3 regions of the Enterobacter cloacae complex sp. HYC003_NIDB genome follow, and region 2 is predicted to be linked to each of the others. Evidence: predicted binding sites of a transcription regulator. Region 2 holds the regulator's gene; each other region holds the start of a gene.
What was found. Region 2 encodes Fur, which represses iron uptake genes when iron is present. Its sites were predicted from a motif close to ATAATAATGAGAACNACTATCAA; they were not measured.

Region 1 (7,569 bases), 1.9 Mb from region 2:
AGTGAGCTACTCTGGTTCAGATTGAACCCGCCGTCAATTACGACAAGCCCGCGCATTATACGTAAATCAGAGAAAGACGCAAGTGCCGTTTAGAAATTAAGCGCCAAAGACGTACTATACGTAAGGCCGCGCAATTTTTTATGCAAAGTATCCCTTCTCAACTCTTTGTCTGAAGCCGCTACGCAATTGCTGTTTTTACACATTGCCGGGCATGCAGATTATTACGAGTATGCGCTCAAACCATTTTGAGGCTCTCGCTATGCTACTGTCCCTCCCCTTTCTGCTGATCTATTTTGCGTTATCGGCCTTGCTTGTTCGCACCGATATTCGCACGGGGCTTCTTCCCGATAAATTTCTTTGCCCGCTGCTATGGACGGGCCTGCTCTACCAGCTTTGTCTCCATCCTGATTTTTTGCCGAGCGCGGTAGTGGGTGCGATGGCAGGATACGCCGGATTCGCCATTATCTATTGGGGATACCGTCTCATCTGCCGACGTGAAGGGATGGGATATGGCGACATAAAATATCTGGCGGCGCTGGGGGCATGGCATGGCTGGTGTGTACTACCAATACTTGCATTAGTGGCCGCGTTAATGGCTCTGCTGTATCTGGTTGCTTTCTCGTTATTTACCCCTGATAAGCAGGCATTAAAAAACCCACTGCCTTTTGGGCCATTTCTGGCGGCAGCGGGTTTATGCGTTGGCTGGTAAAGCCTGATTAACTTTCCACTTTGATCTGAGACTGAAGGTAGTTCTGTAGGCCAATTTTGCTAATGAGATCCAGTTCGGTCTCAAGCCAGTCGATGTGCCCTTCTTCATCGGCCAGGATCTGGATCATCATATCGCGGCTGACGTAGTCATGTACGCTGTCCGCATAGGCAATGGCTTCACGCAGATCTTTTGCACCCTCCAGCTCCAGCCGGAGATCAGAACGCAGCATCTCTTCGACATCTTCTCCGATGCCCAGTTTTCCGAGATCCTGTAGGTTAGGAATGCCTTCGAGGAATAAAATACGCTCAATGTATTTATCGGCGTGTTTCATTTCATCAATGGACTCATGGTATTCAACATCGTTGAGGCGAGTCAGTCCCCAGTTTTTAAACATTCTTGCATGGAGAAAATACTGATTGATTGCGACAAGCTCATTTCCCAATAATTTATTGAGATAACTTATGATTTTAACATCACCTTTCATTATATAGTCCCTCCGCTTCCACTCATTGAAGCGTAGATCGGGCTACGGGGATGTCAAAAAAAAGATAGAGGCTTACGCGATCTCTTTGAATTCCGGGATCTGCATCAGTTCGTCCTGCATGATCTCACGCGCTGCGCGAACGCATTTACCGCATTGATTTCCCACCGGAACAAACTTGCGAAGCTGCTGGAAAGATTGTGGTTGAAACTGGCGAACGGCCTGACGAATTTTTTTGTCGCTTACACCATTACATAAACAAACGTACATAAAGACTCCCGTTCAAAATATGCGCAAAGTGTAAGTGAGAATGGTTATGATTACAATAGCGCGGGCGTCGGAATACGTGGCGGGAGAAAGCAAAAAATGCGAATTTTTATGACAATGCCCCAACGGCAGAAAACAAAAAAGGACGCCGGAGCGTCCTTTTTATTTCAGGGATAATTAATTAGCCCAGAACTTTAGCAACAACGCCCGCGCCAACGGTACGGCCGCCTTCACGGATTGCGAAACGCAGACCGTCGTCCATCGCGATTGGGTGGATCAGCGTCACAACCATCTTGATGTTGTCGCCTGGCATTACCATCTCTACGCCTTCTGGCAGTTCGATGGTACCGGTCACGTCAGTTGTACGGAAGTAGAACTGTGGACGGTAGCCTTTGAAGAACGGAGTATGACGGCCGCCTTCGTCTTTGGACAGAATGTACACTTCAGATTCGAACTTGGTGTGTGGCTTGATTGAGCCTGGCTTCGCCAGAACCTGACCACGTTCGATTTCTTCACGTTTGATACCACGCAGCAGAACACCAACGTTCTCACCAGCACGGCCTTCGTCCAGCAGTTTGCGGAACATTTCAACGCCAGTACAGGTAGACTTCGCAGTCTCTTTGATACCAACGATTTCAACTTCTTCACCAACTTTGATGATACCGCGCTCTACACGACCGGTAACAACGGTACCACGACCGGAGATGGAGAATACGTCTTCGATTGGCAGCAGGAATGGCTTGTCAATCGCACGCTCTGGTTCTGGGATGTAAGAATCCAGGTAGCCAGCCAGTTCGATGATTTTCTCTTCCCACTCTGCTTCGCCTTCCAGCGCTTTCAGCGCGGAACCACGAACGATTGGAGTGTCGTCGCCTGGGAAATCGTACTGAGACAGCAGTTCACGAACTTCCATCTCTACCAGTTCCAGCAGCTCTTCGTCATCAACCATGTCACATTTGTTCAGGAACACGATGATGAAAGGAACGCCTACCTGACGACCCAGCAGGATGTGCTCACGAGTCTGAGGCATAGGGCCGTCAGTCGCAGCAACAACCAGGATCGCGCCGTCCATCTGCGCAGCACCGGTGATCATGTTTTTAACATAGTCGGCGTGGCCTGGGCAGTCTACGTGTGCGTAGTGGCGAGTCGGGGTGTCATACTCAACGTGAGAGGTGTTGATGGTGATACCACGAGCTTTTTCTTCTGGTGCGTTATCGATCTGGTCGAAAGCACGAGCAGCACCGCCGTAGGTTTTAGCCAGTACGGTGGTGATTGCAGCAGTCAGGGTAGTTTTACCATGGTCAACGTGGCCGATAGTACCAACGTTGACGTGCGGTTTTGTACGTTCAAATTTTTCTTTAGACACGGCTATATTCCTTACTATAGTGCTCTCCCCTTCGGAGAGAGCACGGGACTTAGGTTTTAATCCTGTGGATTACTTACCACGGGCTTCGATAACGGCCTGAGCAACGTTGTTCGGCGCATCATCATACTTCAGGAATTCCATAGTGTATGATGCACGACCTTTGGTCAGAGAACGCAGCTGAGTCGCATATCCGAACATTTCAGACAGCGGAACTTCAGCGTGGATCTTAACGCCAGTTACTTCGGATTCCTGACCACGCAGCATACCGCGACGACGGCTCAAGTCACCGATAACGTCACCGGTGTTCTCTTCAGGAGTTTCTACTTCAACCTTCATGATCGGCTCAAGCAGAACTGGTTTTGCTTTCTTAAAGCCTTCTTTAAAGGCAATAGACGCAGCCAGTTTAAACGCCAGTTCAGAGGAGTCAACGTCGTGGTAAGAACCGAAGTGCAGACGAACACCCATGTCTACAACCGGGTAACCAGCCAGAGGACCAGCTTTCAGCTGCTCCTGGATGCCTTTATCAACGGCAGGGATGTATTCGCCAGGAATTACACCACCTTTGATGTCGTTGATGAACTCGTAACCTTTAGGGTTAGAGCCCGGCTCCAGTGGGTACATGTCGATCACAACGTGACCGTACTGACCGCGACCACCAGACTGCTTAGCGTGTTTACCTTCAACATCGGTAACTTTCGCGCGAATCGCTTCGCGGTAAGCAACCTGAGGTTTACCCACGTTCGCTTCAACGTTGAATTCACGCTTCATACGGTCAACGATGATGTCCAGGTGCAGTTCACCCATACCAGCGATGATGGTCTGGTTAGATTCTTCATCAGTCCATACGCGGAATGATGGGTCTTCTTTCGCCAGACGGCCCAGAGCCAGACCCATTTTTTCCTGGTCAGCTTTGGTTTTTGGTTCAACTGCGATGGAGATTACCGGCTCAGGGAATTCCATACGCTCCAGAATGATCGGGTGATCCGGGTCACACAGGGTGTCACCAGTGGTCACGTCTTTCAGACCGATAGCAGCAGCGATGTCGCCCGCACGAACTTCTTTGATCTCTTCACGTTTGTTAGCGTGCATCTGTACGATACGGCCAAAACGTTCACGCGCCGCTTTCACGGAGTTCAGGATGGTGTCACCAGAGTTAACCACACCAGAGTAAACGCGGAAGAAGGTCAGGTTACCCACGAATGGGTCGGTAGCAATTTTGAACGCCAGTGCAGAGAACGGCTCGTCATCACTTGCGTGACGCTCAGCCGGAGTATCTTTACCGTCGTCCAGGATGCCGTTGATCGCAGGAACGTCAACCGGGGATGGCAGGTAGTCAACTACCGCATCCAGCATCGCCTGAACACCTTTGTTCTTGAACGCAGAACCACAGGTTACCAGGATGATTTCGTTGTTCAGAACGCGCTGACGCAGAGCAGATTTGATCTCTTGCTCAGACAGTTCTTCACCACCCAGGTATTTCTCCATCAGCTCTTCAGAAGCTTCTGCTGCGGATTCGATCAGGTTCTGGTGCCATTCGTCAGCCAGGTCCTGCATCTCTGCCGGGATATCTTCGTATTCGAAGGTAACGCCCGCATCTGCTTCGTTCCAGTTGATGGCTTTCATTTTCACCAGGTCGATAACGCCGGTGAAACCTTCTTCAGCACCAATTGCCAGCTGAAGCGGAACAGGGTTCGCGCCCAGACGGGTTTTGATCTGGCCAACAACTTTCAGGAAGTTAGCACCCATACGGTCCATTTTGTTAACGAACGCGATGCGTGGAACTTTATATTTGTTTGCCTGACGCCATACGGTTTCAGACTGTGGCTGAACACCACCAACTGCGCAATAAACCATTACCGCGCCGTCAAGAACACGCATGGAACGTTCAACTTCGATGGTGAAGTCAACGTGCCCTGGGGTGTCGATGATGTTTACGCGATGCGGTTCGTACTGCTTAGCCATACCTGACCAGAATGCAGTAGTCGCTGCGGAGGTGATAGTAATACCACGCTCCTGCTCCTGTTCCATCCAGTCCATGGTGGCTGCGCCGTCATGAACTTCACCGATTTTATGGTTTACACCGGTGTAGAACAGAATACGTTCGGTAGTAGTGGTTTTACCGGCGTCGATGTGCGCACTGATACCGATGTTACGGTAGCGTGCGATGGGTGTTGTACGAGCCATTTGATTCCTCGTTTATATCTTTAGGCGTTCAGTTAAGTTACCCAGAGCGGGCGGCTTCTCTGAAGCGCCCGCCTGGTGACTACGACTCCGAAGGGATTACCAACGGTAGTGTGCGAACGCCTTGTTGGCTTCTGCCATACGGTGAACGTCTTCACGTTTCTTAACTGCGGTACCTTTGTTTTCCGCAGCATCAGAAAGTTCGTTCGCCAGACGCAGAGCCATGGATTTATCACCGCGTTTACGAGCAGCTTCAACGATCCAACGCATTGCCAGAGCATTACGACGAACCGGACGAACTTCAACTGGAACCTGATAAGTAGAACCACCAACGCGGCGAGACTTAACTTCTACAGTCGGGCGCACGTTGTCGAGAGCGACTTCGAAGGCTTCCAGTTCATTTTTACCAGAACGCTGAGCCAGGGTCTCCAGCGCGCTGTATACGATTGCTTCTGCGGTAGATTTTTTACCATCTACCATCAGGATATTTACAAATTTTGCCAGCAGTTCTGATCCGAATTTCGGATCTGGAAGAATTTTACGCTGACCAATGACGCGACGACGTGGCATGGGATTACTCCGTTGTTAATTCAGGATTGTCCAAAACTCTACGAGTTTAGTTTGACATTAAGATAAATCAGTTTGGCCTTACTTAACGGAGAACCATTAAGCCTTAGGACGCTTCACGCCGTACTTGGAGCGAGCCTGCTTACGGTCTTTAACACCTGAGCAGTCCAGCGCACCACGAACGGTGTGGTAACGAACACCCGGAAGGTCTTTAACACGACCGCCACGGATCAGGATCACGGAGTGCTCCTGAAGGTTGTGACCTTCACCACCGATGTAGGAAGTCACTTCGAAACCGTTAGTCAAACGCACACGGCATACTTTACGCAGTGCGGAGTTTGGTTTTTTAGGAGTGGTGGTATATACACGAGTACATACGCCACGTTTCTGCGGGCAGGCTTCCAGCGCAGGCACGTTGCTTTTTGCAACTTTGCGTGCACGTGGTTTGCGTACCAGCTGGTTAACTGTTGCCATTAAATAGCTCCTGGTTTTAGCTTTTGCTTCGTAAACACGTAATAAAACGACCTCATACAATATGAGGACGCGAAATTTTAGGGCTACGTCGAAAAGGTGTCAAGAAATATACAGCGATCTCAAATCACCAGTTCATTTGACTGGCGTGCGTCACAGTAAGATTGACGAAATCAGTATAGCCAACCACGTCAATTTTGGCTGAAATTTGACCAGAAAGACCCCGCGCATCCAGATCCTCTTTCAGCGCAGAGACTGTTATGGGGGCATTAGCGAGGATTTCAACAAAACGGCTGCCTTCAAGCGCCGCAAGCACGCCATCCTGAATCAGCAGCAGATCATCACCTTCGCGCAGCATGCTCAGTAACGTGTCGATATCGCATTGCCACGGTGAACGGCTCAGGGTATGGAGCATGACAGCCTCAGAAAGTCAGAACGGTATCGTAGTGAGAGAGTTGTTCGCGCAGCGCAGCAGATGTCAGGATCGTCACGTCCAGCACGAACGGTGTTTTCTCGTTTAACCCACGCGCGGCCAGCGAGTCGGCGCACACATAGAAGGTTTCAATGTCATAGAGCGGCAGAACTTTGAAGGTCGCAATGTAGTCGCGCGCAAGAATGGCCTGCGGTTGTTGGCCTGCCAGAAGCTGGAATACGCCATCGCCTAAAAAGAAGACGCCGATATCTTCGGTTAAAGCCGATGTCGCGAGCAATGCATCCAGCCCTTCCCGGCCTGAAGCGCTGCCATGCGGCGCAGAAGTAAAAACAAACGCTACGCGCTTCATCAAAATTGCACCACTCTGTCGCAGGTCAACGCCGCCTGTGCCAGGGCACCCAGTCCGCTGAGCGAAAAGCCCGGTTGCAGGTTAGCCCCCGCCAGACTAAGGCGTTCGGCTTCGGTCACATCCGTCACGCCGCGACGCAGTGCCGCCGCGACGCAGATATGCAGGTCAACGCCCTGCGTTTCATTTAATTTTTGCCAGGCGCGCACGAGGTCAAACTCATCGCTCGCCGGAGACGTAAACTGGTTCGCGTTATATACGCCTTCGCGATAAAAGAAGACGCTTGCCAGTTCATGACCGGCATCAAGCAGCGCATGGGCAAACTGTAGCGCGCTGCTGGCCTGCTGGGTACCGTACGCCGGGCCCGTCACCATTAACGCAAAACGCATTACTTGTCTTGTCCCAGGAAGTCGCCGCTTTTGAACTGGCGAATATAGAGGTAAACCGTGTGTTTGGAGATATTCAGGCGATCGGCCACCTGGTTGATGGCATCTTTGATATCAAAAATCCCTTTCTCATAGAGGTTCAGGACGATCTGACGATTCTTGGCGTTGTTGGATACGTTGCGATCGGCATTCACCTCTTCAATGGTGAACTCCAGCGTCTGGGTCACGAGATCCTCAACCGAAGAAGCAAAGTTCACCGATGAGCCCACGTCCGGCGTTTCTGGCGGGATGAAGGTGCTCATGATTTGCGAGAATGGCACATCAAGGTTCATGTTGATGCACAGCAAACCGATTACCCGGTG
Region 2 (7,569 bases):
GTCAAAAGACAGCGCTGGTGCCGCGGCACTGGCAGGGGCTGTCGGTTACTTCATCCTCACGAAAGCGATGGTAACCATCAACCCTGAAATCAATATGGGTGTGCTGGCAGGTATCATTACCGGCCTGGTGGGTGGCGCCGTGTACAACCGTTGGGCAGGTATCAAACTTCCTGACTTCCTGAGCTTCTTCGGCGGTAAACGTTTTGTGCCGATTGCGACGGGCTTTTTCTGTCTGATCCTCGCCGCCATCTTTGGCTACGTTTGGCCACCGGTGCAGCATGCTATCCATGCGGGTGGCGAGTGGATCGTGTCTGCGGGCGCAATGGGCGCGGGCATCTTCGGTTTCATTAACCGTCTGCTGATCCCAACCGGTCTGCATCAGGTACTGAACACCATCGCCTGGTTCCAGATTGGTGAGTTCACCAACGCGGCCGGCGCGGTATTCCACGGTGATATCAACCGCTTCTACGCAGGCGACGGCACCGCGGGCATGTTCATGTCTGGCTTCTTCCCAATCATGATGTTTGGTCTGCCTGGCGCGGCGCTGGCAATGTACCTGGCTGCGCCGAAAGCGCGTCGCCCAATGGTTGGCGGGATGCTGCTGTCCGTTGCGATCACCGCCTTCCTGACCGGCGTGACCGAGCCACTGGAATTCCTGTTCATGTTCCTGGCTCCGCTGCTGTATCTGATGCACGCGATCCTGACCGGTATCAGCCTGTTCGTCGCCACCCTTCTGGGTATCCATGCTGGCTTCTCCTTCTCCGCAGGCGCCATCGACTATGTGTTGATGTACAACCTGCCGGCGGCAAGCAGCAACGTCTGGATCCTGATGGTGATGGGCCTGATCTTCTTCGTTATCTACTTCGTTCTGTTCAGCGCGGTTATTCGTATGTTTAACCTGAAGACGCCGGGCCGCGAAGATACGAAAGATGATGTTGTGACCAGTGAAGCCAACAGCAATACCGAAGAGGGTTTAACCCAGCTGGCAACCAACTACATTGCCGCTGTGGGTGGCACCGACAACCTGAAAGCGATCGATGCCTGTATTACCCGTCTGCGTCTGACCGTAGGTGACTCCGCGCGCGTGAGCGATGCAATGTGCAAACGCCTGGGTGCGTCTGGTGTGGTGAAACTGAACAAACAAACCATCCAGGTAATCGTGGGTGCGAAAGCCGAATCTATCGGCGATGAAATGAAAAAAGTGGTTGCCCGTGGGCCGGTCGCTGCCGCCTCAACGGATAACGCGGCAGTGGCTGACGCGCCGGTTGCAAAACCGCAGGCTGTGCCAAACGCGGTGACCATCGCTGCGCTGGTTTCTCCGGTGACAGGTGACGTTGTTGCGCTTGAGCAGGTGCCTGACGAAGCGTTCGCCAGCAAAGCGGTCGGTGACGGCGTGGCGGTGAAACCAACGGACAAAACCGTGGTCTCTCCGGCTGCCGGTACTATCGTGAAAATCTTCAACACCAACCACGCGTTCTGCCTGGAAACGGAAAAAGGCGCGGAGATCGTTGTCCATATGGGTATCGATACCGTTGCGCTGAACGGTCAGGGCTTTACTCGTCTGGTGGAAGAGGGTGCTGAAGTGGCGGCAGGTCAGCCGATTCTGGAAATGGATCTGGACTTCCTGAATGCCAACGCGCGCTCCATGATAAGCCCGGTCGTGTGCAGCAACATCGACGACTTCAGCGGTCTGGTGATCCAGGCGCAGGGTCAGGTGGTTGCAGGCCAGACGCCACTGTATGAGATTAAAGGCAAGTAATCGCTCCTGAGTAGAGTTATGCCTTTAGCGGCGGGGGATATCCTCCGCCGCTTTTTTTTGCAGCAATTGCCCCCATTATTTTCTTCCGGGACGTTTTAAGGGTTGTCACTACGTCCGGCTTATAAGATCATATGCCGTTATACGTTGTTTACGCTTTGAGGAATCCACGATGAGTGAGGCAGAAGCCCGCCCGAGTAACTTTATTCGTCAGATCATCGATGAAGATCTGGCCAGTGGTAAGCACACCACAGTCCACACGCGTTTCCCGCCGGAGCCAAATGGCTACCTGCACATTGGTCACGCCAAATCGATCTGCCTGAACTTTGGTATTGCGCAAGATTACCAGGGGCAGTGCAACCTGCGTTTCGATGACACCAACCCAGTAAAAGAAGACATCGAATACGTTGAGTCGATTAAAAACGACGTGCAATGGCTGGGCTTCAACTGGTCTGGCGATATCTGCTACTCCTCAGACTATTTCGATCAGCTGTATGCCTATGCGGTTGAACTGATTAACAAAGGTCTGGCATACGTCGACGAATTGTCTGCTGACGAAATCCGTGAATACCGCGGTACGCTGACTCAGCCTGGTAAAAACAGCCCGTTCCGCGATCGTAGCGTGGAAGAGAACCTGGCGCTGTTTGAAAAAATGCGTGCCGGTGGCTTCGAAGAAGGTAAAGCGTGTCTGCGTGCCAAAATCGATATGGCGTCTCCGTTCATCGTGATGCGCGATCCGGTGCTGTACCGCATTAAGTTCGCTGAACACCACCAGACCGGTAACAAGTGGTGCATCTACCCGATGTACGACTTCACCCACTGCATCAGCGATGCGCTGGAAGGCATTACGCACTCTCTGTGCACGCTGGAATTCCAGGACAACCGTCGTCTGTACGACTGGGTGCTGGATAACATCACCATTCCTGTGCATCCGCGTCAGTACGAGTTCTCTCGTCTGAACCTGGAATACACCGTGATGTCCAAGCGTAAGCTGAACCTGCTGGTCACCGACAAGCACGTTGAAGGCTGGGACGACCCGCGTATGCCCACCATCTCTGGCCTGCGTCGTCGTGGCTATACCTCGGCGTCTATTCGTGAGTTCTGCAAACGTATTGGCGTTACCAAGCAGGACAACACCATCGAAATGGCGTCTCTGGAATCCTGCATTCGCGAAGACCTGAACGAAAACGCGCCGCGCGCGATGGCAGTGATCGATCCAGTGAAACTGGTCATCGAAAACTATCCGCAGGGTGGAAGCGAACTGGTCTCGATGCCTAACCATCCTAACAAACCGGAAATGGGCACCCGCGACGTGCCGTTCAGCGGTGAAATCTGGATCGATCGCGCCGACTTCCGTGAAGAAGCGAACAAGCAGTACAAGCGTCTGGTGCTGGGCAAAGAAGTGCGTCTGCGTAACGCCTATGTGATCAAAGCCGAGCGCGTAGAGAAAGATGCGGAAGGTAACATCACGACCATCTTCTGTACGTACGACGCAGAGACGCTGAGTAAAGATCCGGCGGATGGCCGTAAAGTAAAAGGTGTAATCCACTGGGTGAGTGCGCAGCATGCGCTGCCGGTTGAGATCCGTCTCTACGATCGTCTGTTCAGCGTACCTAACCCAGGCGCTGCGGAGGACTTCCTGGCGGTTATCAACCCTGAGTCGCTGATTATCAAGCAGGGGTATGCCGAGCCGTCTCTGAAAGCCGCTGAAGCCGGTAAAGCGTTCCAGTTTGAACGTGAGGGTTACTTCTGCCTGGACAGCCGTTACAGCACGGCGGAAAAACCGGTATTTAACCGTACCGTCGGTCTGCGTGATACCTGGACTAAGATCGGCGAATAATCACGCTGGCATGGTCAATGAGAAACAAACGCCGCGTAATGCGGCGTTTTTTTATTTAACGATCATGTCGTTAAGCATCGGGATGATGAATTAAAGCCAACATTCCAGGTCAATGTGGTGCTACTTATTTTATTTAAAAAAGTTTGTTGTTTTCCAAAAACAGAAACGCTGAAAAATATATTCACAATATCAATGTTACTTACTGAAAATTAGCGCATTCCCCCGCCAGTACTTGCTTCCCGGTAAATGTTACAAAGCACTACGAAATATGTGCTCTTCGTCATAATCCTGACTTTTGCCTGATTAAAAGCATTGATAATTCGCGTCGCGAAAAATAACCTAAAGACGGTAGTTAATTCGAGGGTATTTCTGACTACCCCTGACCACTTGGTCTTTTCTGTTTTTCGCCGTTTAAGGCGTTTTAATTCGTCAAAGAGGAATAATCTATGCGTACGTTCAGTGGCAAACGTAGTGCGCTGGCGCTGGCTATCGCCGGTGTGACAGCAATGTCGGGCCTGGTGGTTGCGCCAGAGGCAAAAGCAGCAGGTTTCATCGAAGATTCCACCCTCACGGGCGGTATTTATTACTGGCAGCGTGAGCGTGACCGTAAAGACGTCACTGAAGATAAATACAAAACCAACCTTTCTCACTCGACCTGGAACGCCAACCTTGATTTCCAGTCGGGATATGCCGCCGATATGTTCGGGATCGATATTGCAGCGTTCACCGCAATTGAAATGGCCGAAAATGGCGACAGCGGCCATCCGAACGAAATTGCGTTCTCCTCCAGCAATAAAGCCTACGACGAAGACTGGTCCGGCGATAAAAGCGGAATCAGCCTGTATAAAGCGGCTGCAAAATTCAAATATGGTCCGGTCTGGGCGCGTGGAGGTTATATCCAGCCAACCGGCCAGACGCTGTTAGCACCGCACTGGAGCTTTATGCCAGGTACCTATCAGGGTGCGGAAGCCGGTGCTAATTTTGACTACGGCGATGCGGGGGCGTTGAGCTTCTCCTATATGTGGACCAACGAGTACAAAGCGCCGTGGCACATTGAGATGGACAAGTTCTATCAGAACGATAAAAAAACCAAAGTTGATTATCTCCACTCGCTGGGGGCGAAGTACGACTTCAAAAACGATCTGGTGCTGGAAGCTGCTTTTGGTCAGGCTGAAGGCTATATCGATCAGTACTTTGCTAAAGCCAGCTACAAATTTGATATCGCGGGTAGCCCGCTGAGCACCAGCTATCAGTTCTACGGTACGCGCGACAAAGTCAGTGATGGCAGCGTAAATGATATCTATGACGGCACCGCGTGGTTACAGGCGCTGACCTTCGGTTACAAGGTAGGTCAGGTTGATTTACGTCTGGAGGGAACATGGGTCAAGGCAGAAGGGCAGCAGGGCTACTTCCTGCAACGTATGACGCCAACCTACGCCTCTTCCAATGGTCGTCTGGATATCTGGTGGGATAACCGCTCTGACTTTAACGCCGACGGCGAAAAGGCGGTCTTCTTCGGCGCAATGTATGACCTGAAGAACTGGAATCTGCCTGGCTGGGCGGTGGGTGCGTCCTACGCGTACGCCTGGGACGCAAAGCCAGCAGATATGGCTACGCCAGACGCCTACTACGATCCGAATTACCGTCTGAAAGAGTCTTCATACAGTCTGGATGCGATTTACACCCTTCAGGAGGGCCGTGCGAAAGGCACGATGTTCAAACTGCACTTCACCCAGTATGACAACCACTCCGATATCCCGAGCTACGCGGGCGGTTACGGCAACATCTTCCAGGATGAACGTGACGTGAAATTCATGGTCATTGCGCCATTCACAATCTTCTGATGAACACGCAGGCGGGCGAAATCCCGCCTGCATGGAGACTGCATATGATGAAAAAAATGGTAATCGTTGCGCTGCTGGCATCGGGGCTGGTGGCGTGTGCGCAGGATCAGGCGCAGAAAGAAGACTCCCGTCTGAAGGAGGCGTATAGCGCCTGCATCAATACAGCACAAGGATCGCCAGAGAAGATTGAAGCCTGCCAGAGCGTGCTGAATGTGCTGAAAAAAGAGAAAGCGCATGAGCAGTTTGCGACGCAGGAAAATGTTCGCGTGATGGATTACCAGGCCTGTATCCAGGCGCGGAAAAGCGGTAACGATCAGGAAGTGGCGAAGCGTTGCGATAAGATCTGGGACGAGATTCGCAATAACAATAAATAAGTTGCTTTACGCCCGGTGGCGCAGCGCCACCGGGCTTTTTTCAGGCAAAAAAAAGCCAACCTTACGGCTGGCTCAGAGTATGAACACGATATTATTTCGCGTCGTGCGCGTGGTCGTCTTCGCGGCAATCGCCTTCAGCGCAGTGACCGTACAGGTACAGGCTGTGGTTGGTCAGGCGGATGCCATGACGGGCGGCGATTTCACGCTGGCGTGATTCAATGGAATCATCGCTAAATTCAATGACCTTGCCACAGTCGAGGCAGATCAGGTGATCGTGGTGATGCTGCTGAGTCAGCTCGAACACGGATTTACCGCCTTCGAAATTATGACGAGTAACAATGCCCGCGTCATCAAACTGGTTCAGCACACGATAGACGGTTGCCAGCCCAATCTCTTCACCCATATCGATAAGACGCTTATAAAGGTCTTCCGCACTGACATGGTGATTGTCTGGCCCCTGAAGCACTTCAAGGATTTTTAACCGAGGAAGCGTTACTTTCAGGCCAGCTTTCTTTAATGCGGTATTGTTGTCAGTCATGCGGAATCTGTCCTGTTGCTAAACGATTCACTTCAAAAGAAGAAGTGACAGAAAATGCACTTGGGATAATGCGTCTCATTATAGAACTGCCATGGCTAAATGAAAACTGCAAGTCTCAAGCAAAGTATGCTTATAAAAACGTGGTATCACCAACAAACTTGTTCGATGGCACCCACTTTTTACCAGGGGGATATTGTACAGGTCTGGGCGAAAAAGTTAAAAGTTTGTAGCAATTAATTTAATCGGTTTTACCTGGAAAACGGGCGCAACCGGAGTTGCGCCGCAGGGATATCAGGCGTTAAGGATATCGTCCAGGTTCAGCTCTTCACGAACCTGCTTAACCCATTTTTCTACACGCTCAGCGGTCAGCTCTGGCTGACGGTCTTCATCAATGGCCAGGCCAACGAAGTGATCGTCATCTGCCAGACCTTTGGACGCTTCGAAATGGTAACCCGCCGTTGGCCAGTGACCGACGATCGCAGCACCGCGTGGCTCAATGATGTCGCGAATAGTGCCCAGCGCATCACAGAAATACTCAGCATAGTCTTCCTGATCGCCACAGCCAAACAGGGCAACCAGCTTGCCGTTGAAGTCTACTTCTTCCAGCGTCGGGAAGAAATCGTCCCAGTCACACTGTGCTTCACCGTAGTACCAGGTCGGGATGCCCAGCAGCAGGATGTCATAGCCCTCGAGATCTTCTTTGCTGCTCTTGGCGATGTCATGCACATCAGCAACGTCTTTACCGAGCTGTTTTTGAATGTTTTTTGCGATATTTTCAGTATTGCCGGTATCACTGCCAAAGAAAATGCCGATGATTGCCATGAGTAAAATAACCTCTTGAAACTTAATGGTATGGTGGCCCAAATTGTCCACGGATAAGGGCAATAATAGCAGAACAGGCAACCCTGCGGAAACAGCTATCACGCAGGACTGCACTCTGTGCTACATGAAAAAGGTAATATTGGGGATTTTCTGACTCACGCCTTGCCGCGTAACGTCTCAAGCTGGGCGATCAGCATCTCTTCGATCAGTTCGCTGCGGCTGATGTTGCGCGCGTCAGCTAACTCGTTAAGCGCATCGACGGCATCGGCATTCAGCTTCAGTTCGACACGCTTAAGCCCACGATTTTTATCGCGTTTAAGCTGGTTGCGTTTATTGATACGCAGCTGTTCATCGCGCGAAAGCGGATTCGTTTTCGGTCGTCCCGGTCGACGCTC
Region 3 (7,569 bases), 1.8 Mb from region 2:
GGAGAGCGGCTCACGCGGGTGACTGACCAGCGCTTTCAGCACCGCGAACTCACCGCTGGTGAGCGGCATTGGCTCATCTTCACGGAACATTTCACGGGTGCCGAGGTTCAGCTTGAACTTACCGAATGCAATGACGGCCTCTTCCTGAGATGGCGCGCCCGGCAGCTCGTTCGCCTGACGACGCAGCACGGCGCGAATACGCGCCAGCAGTTCACGCGGGTTGAACGGCTTTGGAATGTAGTCATCAGCGCCGATCTCAAGGCCGACAATGCGGTCAACTTCTTCACCCTTCGCCGTCACCATGATGATCGGCATCGGGTTGCTCTGGCTGCGCAGACGGCGGCAAATAGAGAGCCCGTCTTCGCCAGGCAGCATCAGGTCCAACACCATCAGGTGGAAGGATTCACGCGTCAGCAGACGATCCATCTGTTCCGCGTTCGCGACGCTACGAACCTGGAAGCCCTGCTCGGTCAGATAACGTTCCAGCAGCGCACGCAGGCGCATGTCGTCATCTACGACCAGAATTTTGTAGTTCTCTTGCATTGTGTGTACTCCCAAAGGTTCGGATAAGCCTGGAACAGCGTATTCTAAAAAAGTGCACGGGTTCGACCAGCAAATTCTGGTATAAATTCTAGACGAAATTGTTACAAAGCATATTTAACAGCAGCTTATCTGTTCATTTCATCACATAAATCATTATTAATCTTGTCTGTTACACTGTGCGCTACGTATTGTGCGCAAAGACAGTTAACCGGCATTAAAGGCTGCACCATGAAAACGCCTCTGATCACCCGTGAAGGGTACGAGAAACTCAAAAAAGAGATGGATTACCTGTGGCGCGAAGAGCGTCCGGAAGTGACCAAAAAAGTCACCTGGGCAGCAAGCCTGGGCGACCGCAGCGAGAATGCGGACTACCAGTACAATAAAAAGCGGCTGCGCGAAATCGATCGCCGGGTACGCTACCTGACGAAGTGCCTCGAGAATCTCAAAATTGTCGATTACTCCCCGCAGCAGGAAGGTAAAGTCTTCTTCGGCGCGTGGGTCGAAATTGAAAACGACAGCGGCGACACCCTGCGTTTTCGTATCGTCGGCTACGATGAAATTTTCGGTCGTAAGGATTACATTTCTATCGACTCACCCATGGCCCGCGCCCTGCTGAAAAAAGAGGTAGGCGATTTAGCCGTTGTCCAGACGCCTGCGGGTGAAGCAAGCTGGTACGTCAACGAAATCGAGTATGTTAAATAGTCCGAGAGCGCCCTCCCCGGCTGGCATTTTTTGGTGTCAGCCCGTATAACTATCCCCCTGATTTTCGATCCACAAGATGAACTGACCATGATGAAAGAGTCGCTCTGCCGCATTATTGCGGGTGAACTTCAGGCCAGAGCCGAACAGGTAGAAGCTGCCGTTCGCCTGCTTGATGAAGGGAACACCGTGCCGTTTATTGCACGTTATCGTAAGGAAGTCACCGGCGGTCTGGATGACACGCAGCTGCGAAACCTGGAGACCCGTCTGGGCTATCTTCGCGAGCTGGAAGACCGACGTCAGGCGATCCTCAAATCTATCGGCGAGCAGGGCAAGCTGACCAGTGACCTGGAAAAAGCCATTAACGGTACCCTGAGTAAAACCGAGCTCGAAGACCTCTATCTGCCGTACAAACCGAAGCGCCGCACGCGCGGGCAGATTGCGATCGAAGCCGGCCTTGAGCCACTGGCCGATCTGCTGTGGAACGAACCGTCCCACGATCCGGAAACCGAAGCCGCCAAATTTATCGACGCCGATAAAGGCGTAGCAGACACCAAAGCCGCGCTGGACGGCGCGCGCTACATTCTGATGGAGCGCTTCGCCGAAGACGCGGCGCTGCTGGCCAAAGTGCGTGATTACCTGTGGAAGAACGCGCATATCGTCTCCACCGTGGTGTCCGGCAAAGAGGAAGAAGGCGCGAAATTCCGCGACTACTTTGATCACCACGAACCCATTTCTACCGCGCCGTCTCACCGCGCGCTGGCGATGTTCCGCGGCCGTAACGAAGGCGTGCTGCAACTCTCCCTGAATGCCGATCCACAGTTTGACGAGCCGCCAAAAGAGAGCCACTGCGAGCAGATCATTATCGACCATCTGGGCCTGCGCCTGAACAACGCCCCGGCGGACAGCTGGCGCAAAGGCGTGGTGAGCTGGACCTGGCGCATCAAGGTGCTGATGCACCTCGAAACCGAGCTGATGGGCACCGTGCGCGAGCGCGCCGAAGACGAAGCGATCAACGTCTTCGCCCGTAACCTGCACGACCTGCTGATGGCGGCGCCAGCTGGCCTGCGCGCCACCATGGGTCTCGATCCGGGTCTGCGTACCGGCGTGAAGGTGGCCGTGGTTGACGGCACCGGCAAGCTGGTTGCCACCGACACCATTTACCCGCACACCGGTCAGGCAGCGAAAGCGGCTGTCGTCGTCGCCGCGCTGTGCGAGAAGTACAACGTTGAGCTGGTTGCCATCGGTAACGGTACGGCGTCCCGAGAAACTGAACGTTTCTATCTCGACGTGCAGAAGCAGTTCCCGAAAGTGACGGCGCAGAAAGTGATCGTCAGTGAAGCGGGGGCATCTGTCTATTCCGCCTCGGAACTGGCAGCGCAGGAGTTCCCGGATCTGGACGTTTCCCTGCGCGGTGCGGTCTCTATCGCCCGTCGTTTGCAGGATCCGCTGGCGGAGCTGGTGAAGATTGACCCGAAATCCATCGGCGTGGGCCAGTATCAGCACGACGTGAGCCAGACGCAGCTGGCGCGTAAGCTGGATGCGGTAGTGGAAGACTGTGTTAACGCCGTCGGCGTGGACCTGAACACCGCTTCCGTGCCCCTGCTGACCCGCGTGGCGGGCCTGACCCGTATGATGGCGCAGAATATCGTCGCCTGGCGTGATGAAAACGGTCAGTTCCAGAACCGCCAGCAGCTGCTGAAGGTGAGCCGTCTGGGGCCAAAAGCATTTGAGCAGTGCGCGGGCTTCCTGCGCATCAATCACGGCGATAACCCGCTGGATGCCTCTACCGTTCACCCGGAAGCCTATCCGGTTGTCGAGCGTATCCTGGCCGCCACCCGGCAGGCGCTGAAAGACTTGATGGGCGACAGCAGCGCGCTGCGTAACCTGAAAGCGGTGGATTTCACCGACGAACAGTTCGGCGTGCCGACGGTCACCGACATCATCAAAGAGCTGGAAAAACCGGGCCGCGATCCGCGTCCTGAGTTTAAAACCGCGACCTTTGCTGAGGGCGTAGAAACCATGAACGACCTGCTGCCGGGCATGGTGCTGGAGGGGGCGGTAACCAACGTCACCAACTTTGGCGCGTTTGTGGATATCGGCGTGCATCAGGATGGTCTGGTGCATATCTCTTCCCTCGCCGACAAGTTCGTTGAAGATCCGCACACCGTGGTCAAAGCGGGCGACATCGTGAAGGTGAAAGTGCTCGAAGTGGATCTCCAGCGCAAGCGTATTGCCCTGACCATGCGTCTGGACGAGCAGCCGGGCGACACTAACGCGCGCCGTGGCGGTAATGGCGGTGGCCGTGAACAGCAGCGTCCGGCAGCGAAAGCCGCGAAGCCACGCGGACGTGACGCACAGCCAGCGGGCAACAGCGCGATGATGGATGCGCTGGCAGCGGCGATGGGTAAGAAACGCTAATGCTGTAAATGCCCGGTGGCGCGACGCTTACCGGGCCTACGGTTTTGTAGGCCGGGCAAACGCAGTGCCGCCCGGCAAGCAGGCCGCAGGGAATTAAAATAAATATGTTGTATCCATATTTAAACCACGAATTATCACCTCATTAACAAATAGCCCTCTTTTTATTTTCACCTCAATTTCGAAAATATTGAGCAAGGTCAAGCAGACCGCAAATTAATACGATTAACAACATCCCGTCACATTTTTATTATTGCTGATAAAAACTATTCTCATTATCATCGCAGTGTAGATTATTTAACCTATCGTGGAATCAGGCGCTATGCAATTCACTCCAGACAGTGCGTGGAAAATTATCGGTTTTACCCGTGAGATAAGCCCGGCCTATCGGCAGAAGCTCCTGTCACTGGGCATGCTACCCGGCTCATCATTCCAGGTTGTGCGCGTTGCACCGTTGGGCGATCCAGTTCATATCGAAACCCGACGCGTTAATCTGGTTCTGCGTAAAAAAGATCTCGCATTAATTGAAATTGAATCTTTATCCCGTTAACAAGCCAGCGGTTTCAGTGAGTCTACTACAATGAAAAAATTAACTATTGGCTTAATTGGCAATCCTAATTCCGGCAAGACAACCTTATTTAATCAGTTAACTGGCGCACGCCAGCGTGTGGGAAATTGGGCAGGCGTGACGGTTGAACGCAAAGAAGGCCAGTTCACCACGACAGATAATCAGGTCACGCTGGTTGATTTACCGGGGACCTATTCCCTCACCACGATTTCATCCCAGACCTCTCTCGATGAGCAAATTGCCTGCCACTATATTCTGAGCGGCGACGCGGATCTGCTTATCAACGTGGTGGATGCCTCTAACCTCGAACGAAATCTGTATCTCACGTTACAGCTGCTGGAGCTGGGTATTCCCTGCATCGTGGCGCTTAACATGCTCGACATCGCGGAGAAGCAAAAGCTGCGCATCGACGTCGATGCCCTCTCCGCCCGTCTGGGCTGCCCGGTGGTTCCGCTGGTTTCCACCCGCGCTCGCGGCATTGACGCCCTGAAGCTGGCGATTGACCGCCACACGGGCAATGCCGACGTCGAACTGGTGCACTACGCCCAGCCGCTGCTGCGCGAAGCCGGGCAGCTGGCGCAGGAGATGGATAACAGCATGCCCGCCAGACAACGTCTGTGGCTTGGCCTGCAAATGCTGGAAGGCGATATCTACAGCCGCGCCTACGCAGGCGATGCGGCGGATAAGCTGGATGTCGCACAGGCTCGCCTTAGCGACGAGCTGGATGACCCGGCCCTGCACATTGCGGATGCGCGCTATCAGGCCATCGCCGCTATCTGTGACGTGGTCAGCAATGCATTAACCGCTGAACCCAGCCGCTTCACCGCCGCCGTGGATAAAATTGTGCTCAACCGCTTCCTCGGTTTACCGATCTTTTTACTGGTGATGTATGTGATGTTCCTGCTCGCCATTAACATCGGCGGTGCATTACAACCTATCTTTGATGGCGGCTCTGTCGCTATCTTCGTGCACGGTATTCAGTGGCTGGGCTACACCCTCCACTTCCCGGAATGGTTGACCATCTTCCTTGCGCAGGGGATCGGCGGCGGGATCAATACCGTCCTGCCGCTGGTGCCGCAGATCGGCATGATGTACCTGTTCCTCTCCTTCCTTGAGGATTCCGGTTACATGGCGCGCGCCGCCTTCGTGATGGACCGCCTGATGCAGGCGCTGGGGCTGCCGGGCAAATCCTTCGTGCCGCTGATTGTCGGCTTTGGCTGTAACGTGCCGTCAGTCATGGGCGCGCGTACGCTGGATGCCCCGCGCGAACGCCTGATGACCATCATGATGGCGCCGTTCATGTCCTGCGGCGCGCGGCTGGCGATCTTCACGGTCTTTGCCGCGGCGTTCTTTGGTCAGGAAGGAGCGCTGGCCGTCTTCTCCCTGTATGTGCTGGGTATCGTGATGGCTATTCTCACCGGCCTGATGCTGAAGCACACCATCATGCGTGGCGAAGCGTCGCCGTTCGTGATGGAACTGCCGGTTTATCACGTTCCGCATCTGAAAAGCCTGATTATTCAGACATGGCAGCGCCTGAAGGGCTTCGTTCTGCGCGCCGGTAAGGTGATTGTGGTGGTCAGCATTTTCCTGAGCGCCCTGAACAGCTTCACTCTGAGCGGCCAGGCCGCGGACAACATTAATGACTCTGCCCTGGCCTCCGTCAGCCGGATCATTACGCCGGTCTTCAAACCGATTGGCGTTCAGGAAGACAACTGGCAGGCAACCGTGGGCCTGTTCACCGGCGCGATGGCAAAAGAGGTGGTTGTCGGTACCCTGAACACGCTTTACACCGCGGAAAACATCCAGGAAGAGGAGTTTAATCCGGCAGCGTTCAACCTCGGCGATGAACTGCTTGGCGCGGTGGAAGAAACCTGGCAGAGCCTGAAAGACACCTTCAGCCTGAGCGTACTGGCGAACCCGATTGAAGCCAGCAAAGGCGACGGCGAAATGGCGACCGGAGCAATGGGCGTGATGGGCCAGAAATTTGGCAGCGCGTCGGCGGCCTACAGCTACCTGATCTTCGTCCTGCTCTATATTCCGTGCATCTCGGTCATGGGCGCCATTGCCCGTGAGTCCAGCCGCGGCTGGATGGGCTTCTCCATTCTGTGGGGGCTGAACATTGCCTACTCGCTGGCGACCGTGTTTTATCAGGCCGTCAATTACAGCCAGCATCCGCGCTACAGCCTGGTCTGTATCCTCGCGGTGATCCTGTTTAACGTGATGGTGATTGGCCTGCTACGCCGGGCGCGTAGCCGCGTTGACGTTAACCTGCTGGCAACGCGCAAAACCCCGACGACCTGCTGTAGCAGCCCTGCGGGCGACTGTCACTAAGGGGAAGAAAGATGGCATCGTTGATTCAGGTTCGTGACTTACTGGCGTTACAGGGGCGAATGGAGGCGAAGCAGCTCAGCCTCAGCCTGCATACGCCGCAGCCGATGATCGATGCCATGCTGGAAAGGCTGGAGGCCATGGGGAAAGCCGTGCGCATTCAGGAAGAGCCGGACGGTTGTCTGTCCGGCAGTTGTAAGAGTTGTCCTGAAGGTAAAGCCTGTCTCAGGGAGTGGTGGACGCTTCGCTGATAAAACCGGACAGCGCCGAACAAAACTCAGCAGGATGAGAGATGAACGGCGCATGTGCCGCTTTGGCAACCACCATTGATTTACTCTCCGGCCACAGCGCATCCAGCAGCGGAACCACCTTGCGCGGAACCAGTCCATCCAGATAGCCATAAATACGCAGATGCGGCACCGTTAACGACGCCAGCGGCTCGCGCAGATCGGCCGTTTTCAGGATTTCCAGCCCTCCGTTCAGCACCTCAACCTCCGGCATCGGCAGAGAAAGCACCGTCTGCTTCAGCGTCCGCGCATCCTGACGGGCGGTTTCTGTTCCCATCGTCTGTAATGCCAGGAAACGCTCCACTGTCCGCTGGAAGTCTTCGCTCAGCTGATGCTGGAACCCGGCCAGCACCTCAGGTTTGATGCCCGGCCACGCCTCGCGGGCGCTGAAACAGGGTGATGAGGCCACGGTCACCAGCGCCTGGACCCGTTCAGGATGGCGCAGCGCAATCTGGCTTGCCACCAGCCCGCCCAGGCTCCAGCCGAGCCAGACGGCTTTTTGCGGCGCCGCTTCCAGAACCTGCTCCGCCATGTCGCCGAGCGTCATCGCGCCGTAGCCGTGGCTGCGGCCATAGCCCGGTAGATCCACCAGGTGTACCGTGAATTGCGAGGCCAGTTCCTCACTTATGCAACGCCACACTTCGGCGTTCAGTCCCCATCCGTGCAGCAGCACAAGATGACAATTTCCCGTCCCAACGGTCTGCCACCACAGCGTCTTCATCAGTT

Region 1: the regulator Fur is predicted to act here: its motif matches at 1,495-1,517, upstream of bfd (bacterioferritin-associated ferredoxin).
Region 3: the regulator Fur is predicted to act here: its motif matches at 3,920-3,942, upstream of feoA (ferrous iron transporter A).

The regions. Positions count from the first base shown of each region.
Region 1 is NZ_CP114220.1:424,954-432,522, reverse strand. It holds gene O1722_RS01970 (prepilin peptidase) at 260-709, shown strand; gene bfr (bacterioferritin) at 717-1,193, opposite strand; gene bfd (bacterioferritin-associated ferredoxin) at 1,266-1,460, opposite strand; gene tuf (elongation factor Tu) at 1,639-2,823, opposite strand; gene fusA (elongation factor G) at 2,893-5,007, opposite strand; gene rpsG (30S ribosomal protein S7) at 5,104-5,574, opposite strand; gene rpsL (30S ribosomal protein S12) at 5,671-6,045, opposite strand; gene tusB (sulfurtransferase complex subunit TusB) at 6,170-6,457, opposite strand; gene tusC (sulfurtransferase complex subunit TusC) at 6,465-6,824, opposite strand; gene tusD (sulfurtransferase complex subunit TusD) at 6,824-7,210, opposite strand; gene O1722_RS01920 (helix-turn-helix transcriptional regulator) at 7,210-7,569, opposite strand, start outside.
Region 2 is NZ_CP114220.1:3,439,157-3,446,725, reverse strand. It holds gene nagE (PTS N-acetyl glucosamine transporter subunit IIABC) at 1-1,759, shown strand, start outside; gene glnS (glutamine--tRNA ligase) at 1,929-3,596, shown strand; gene chiP (chitoporin ChiP) at 4,043-5,440, shown strand; gene chiQ (ChiQ/YbfN family lipoprotein) at 5,488-5,814, shown strand; gene fur (ferric iron uptake transcriptional regulator) at 5,906-6,352, opposite strand; gene fldA (flavodoxin FldA) at 6,644-7,174, opposite strand; gene ybfE (LexA regulated protein) at 7,330-7,569, opposite strand, start outside.
Region 3 is NZ_CP114220.1:365,111-372,679, reverse strand. It holds gene ompR (osmolarity response regulator transcription factor OmpR) at 1-543, opposite strand, end outside; gene greB (transcription elongation factor GreB) at 772-1,245, shown strand; gene O1722_RS01650 (Tex family protein) at 1,333-3,663, shown strand; gene feoA (ferrous iron transporter A) at 3,983-4,210, shown strand; gene feoB (Fe(2+) transporter permease subunit FeoB) at 4,241-6,559, shown strand; gene feoC ([Fe-S]-dependent transcriptional repressor FeoC) at 6,571-6,807, shown strand; gene bioH (pimeloyl-ACP methyl ester esterase BioH) at 6,782-7,564, opposite strand.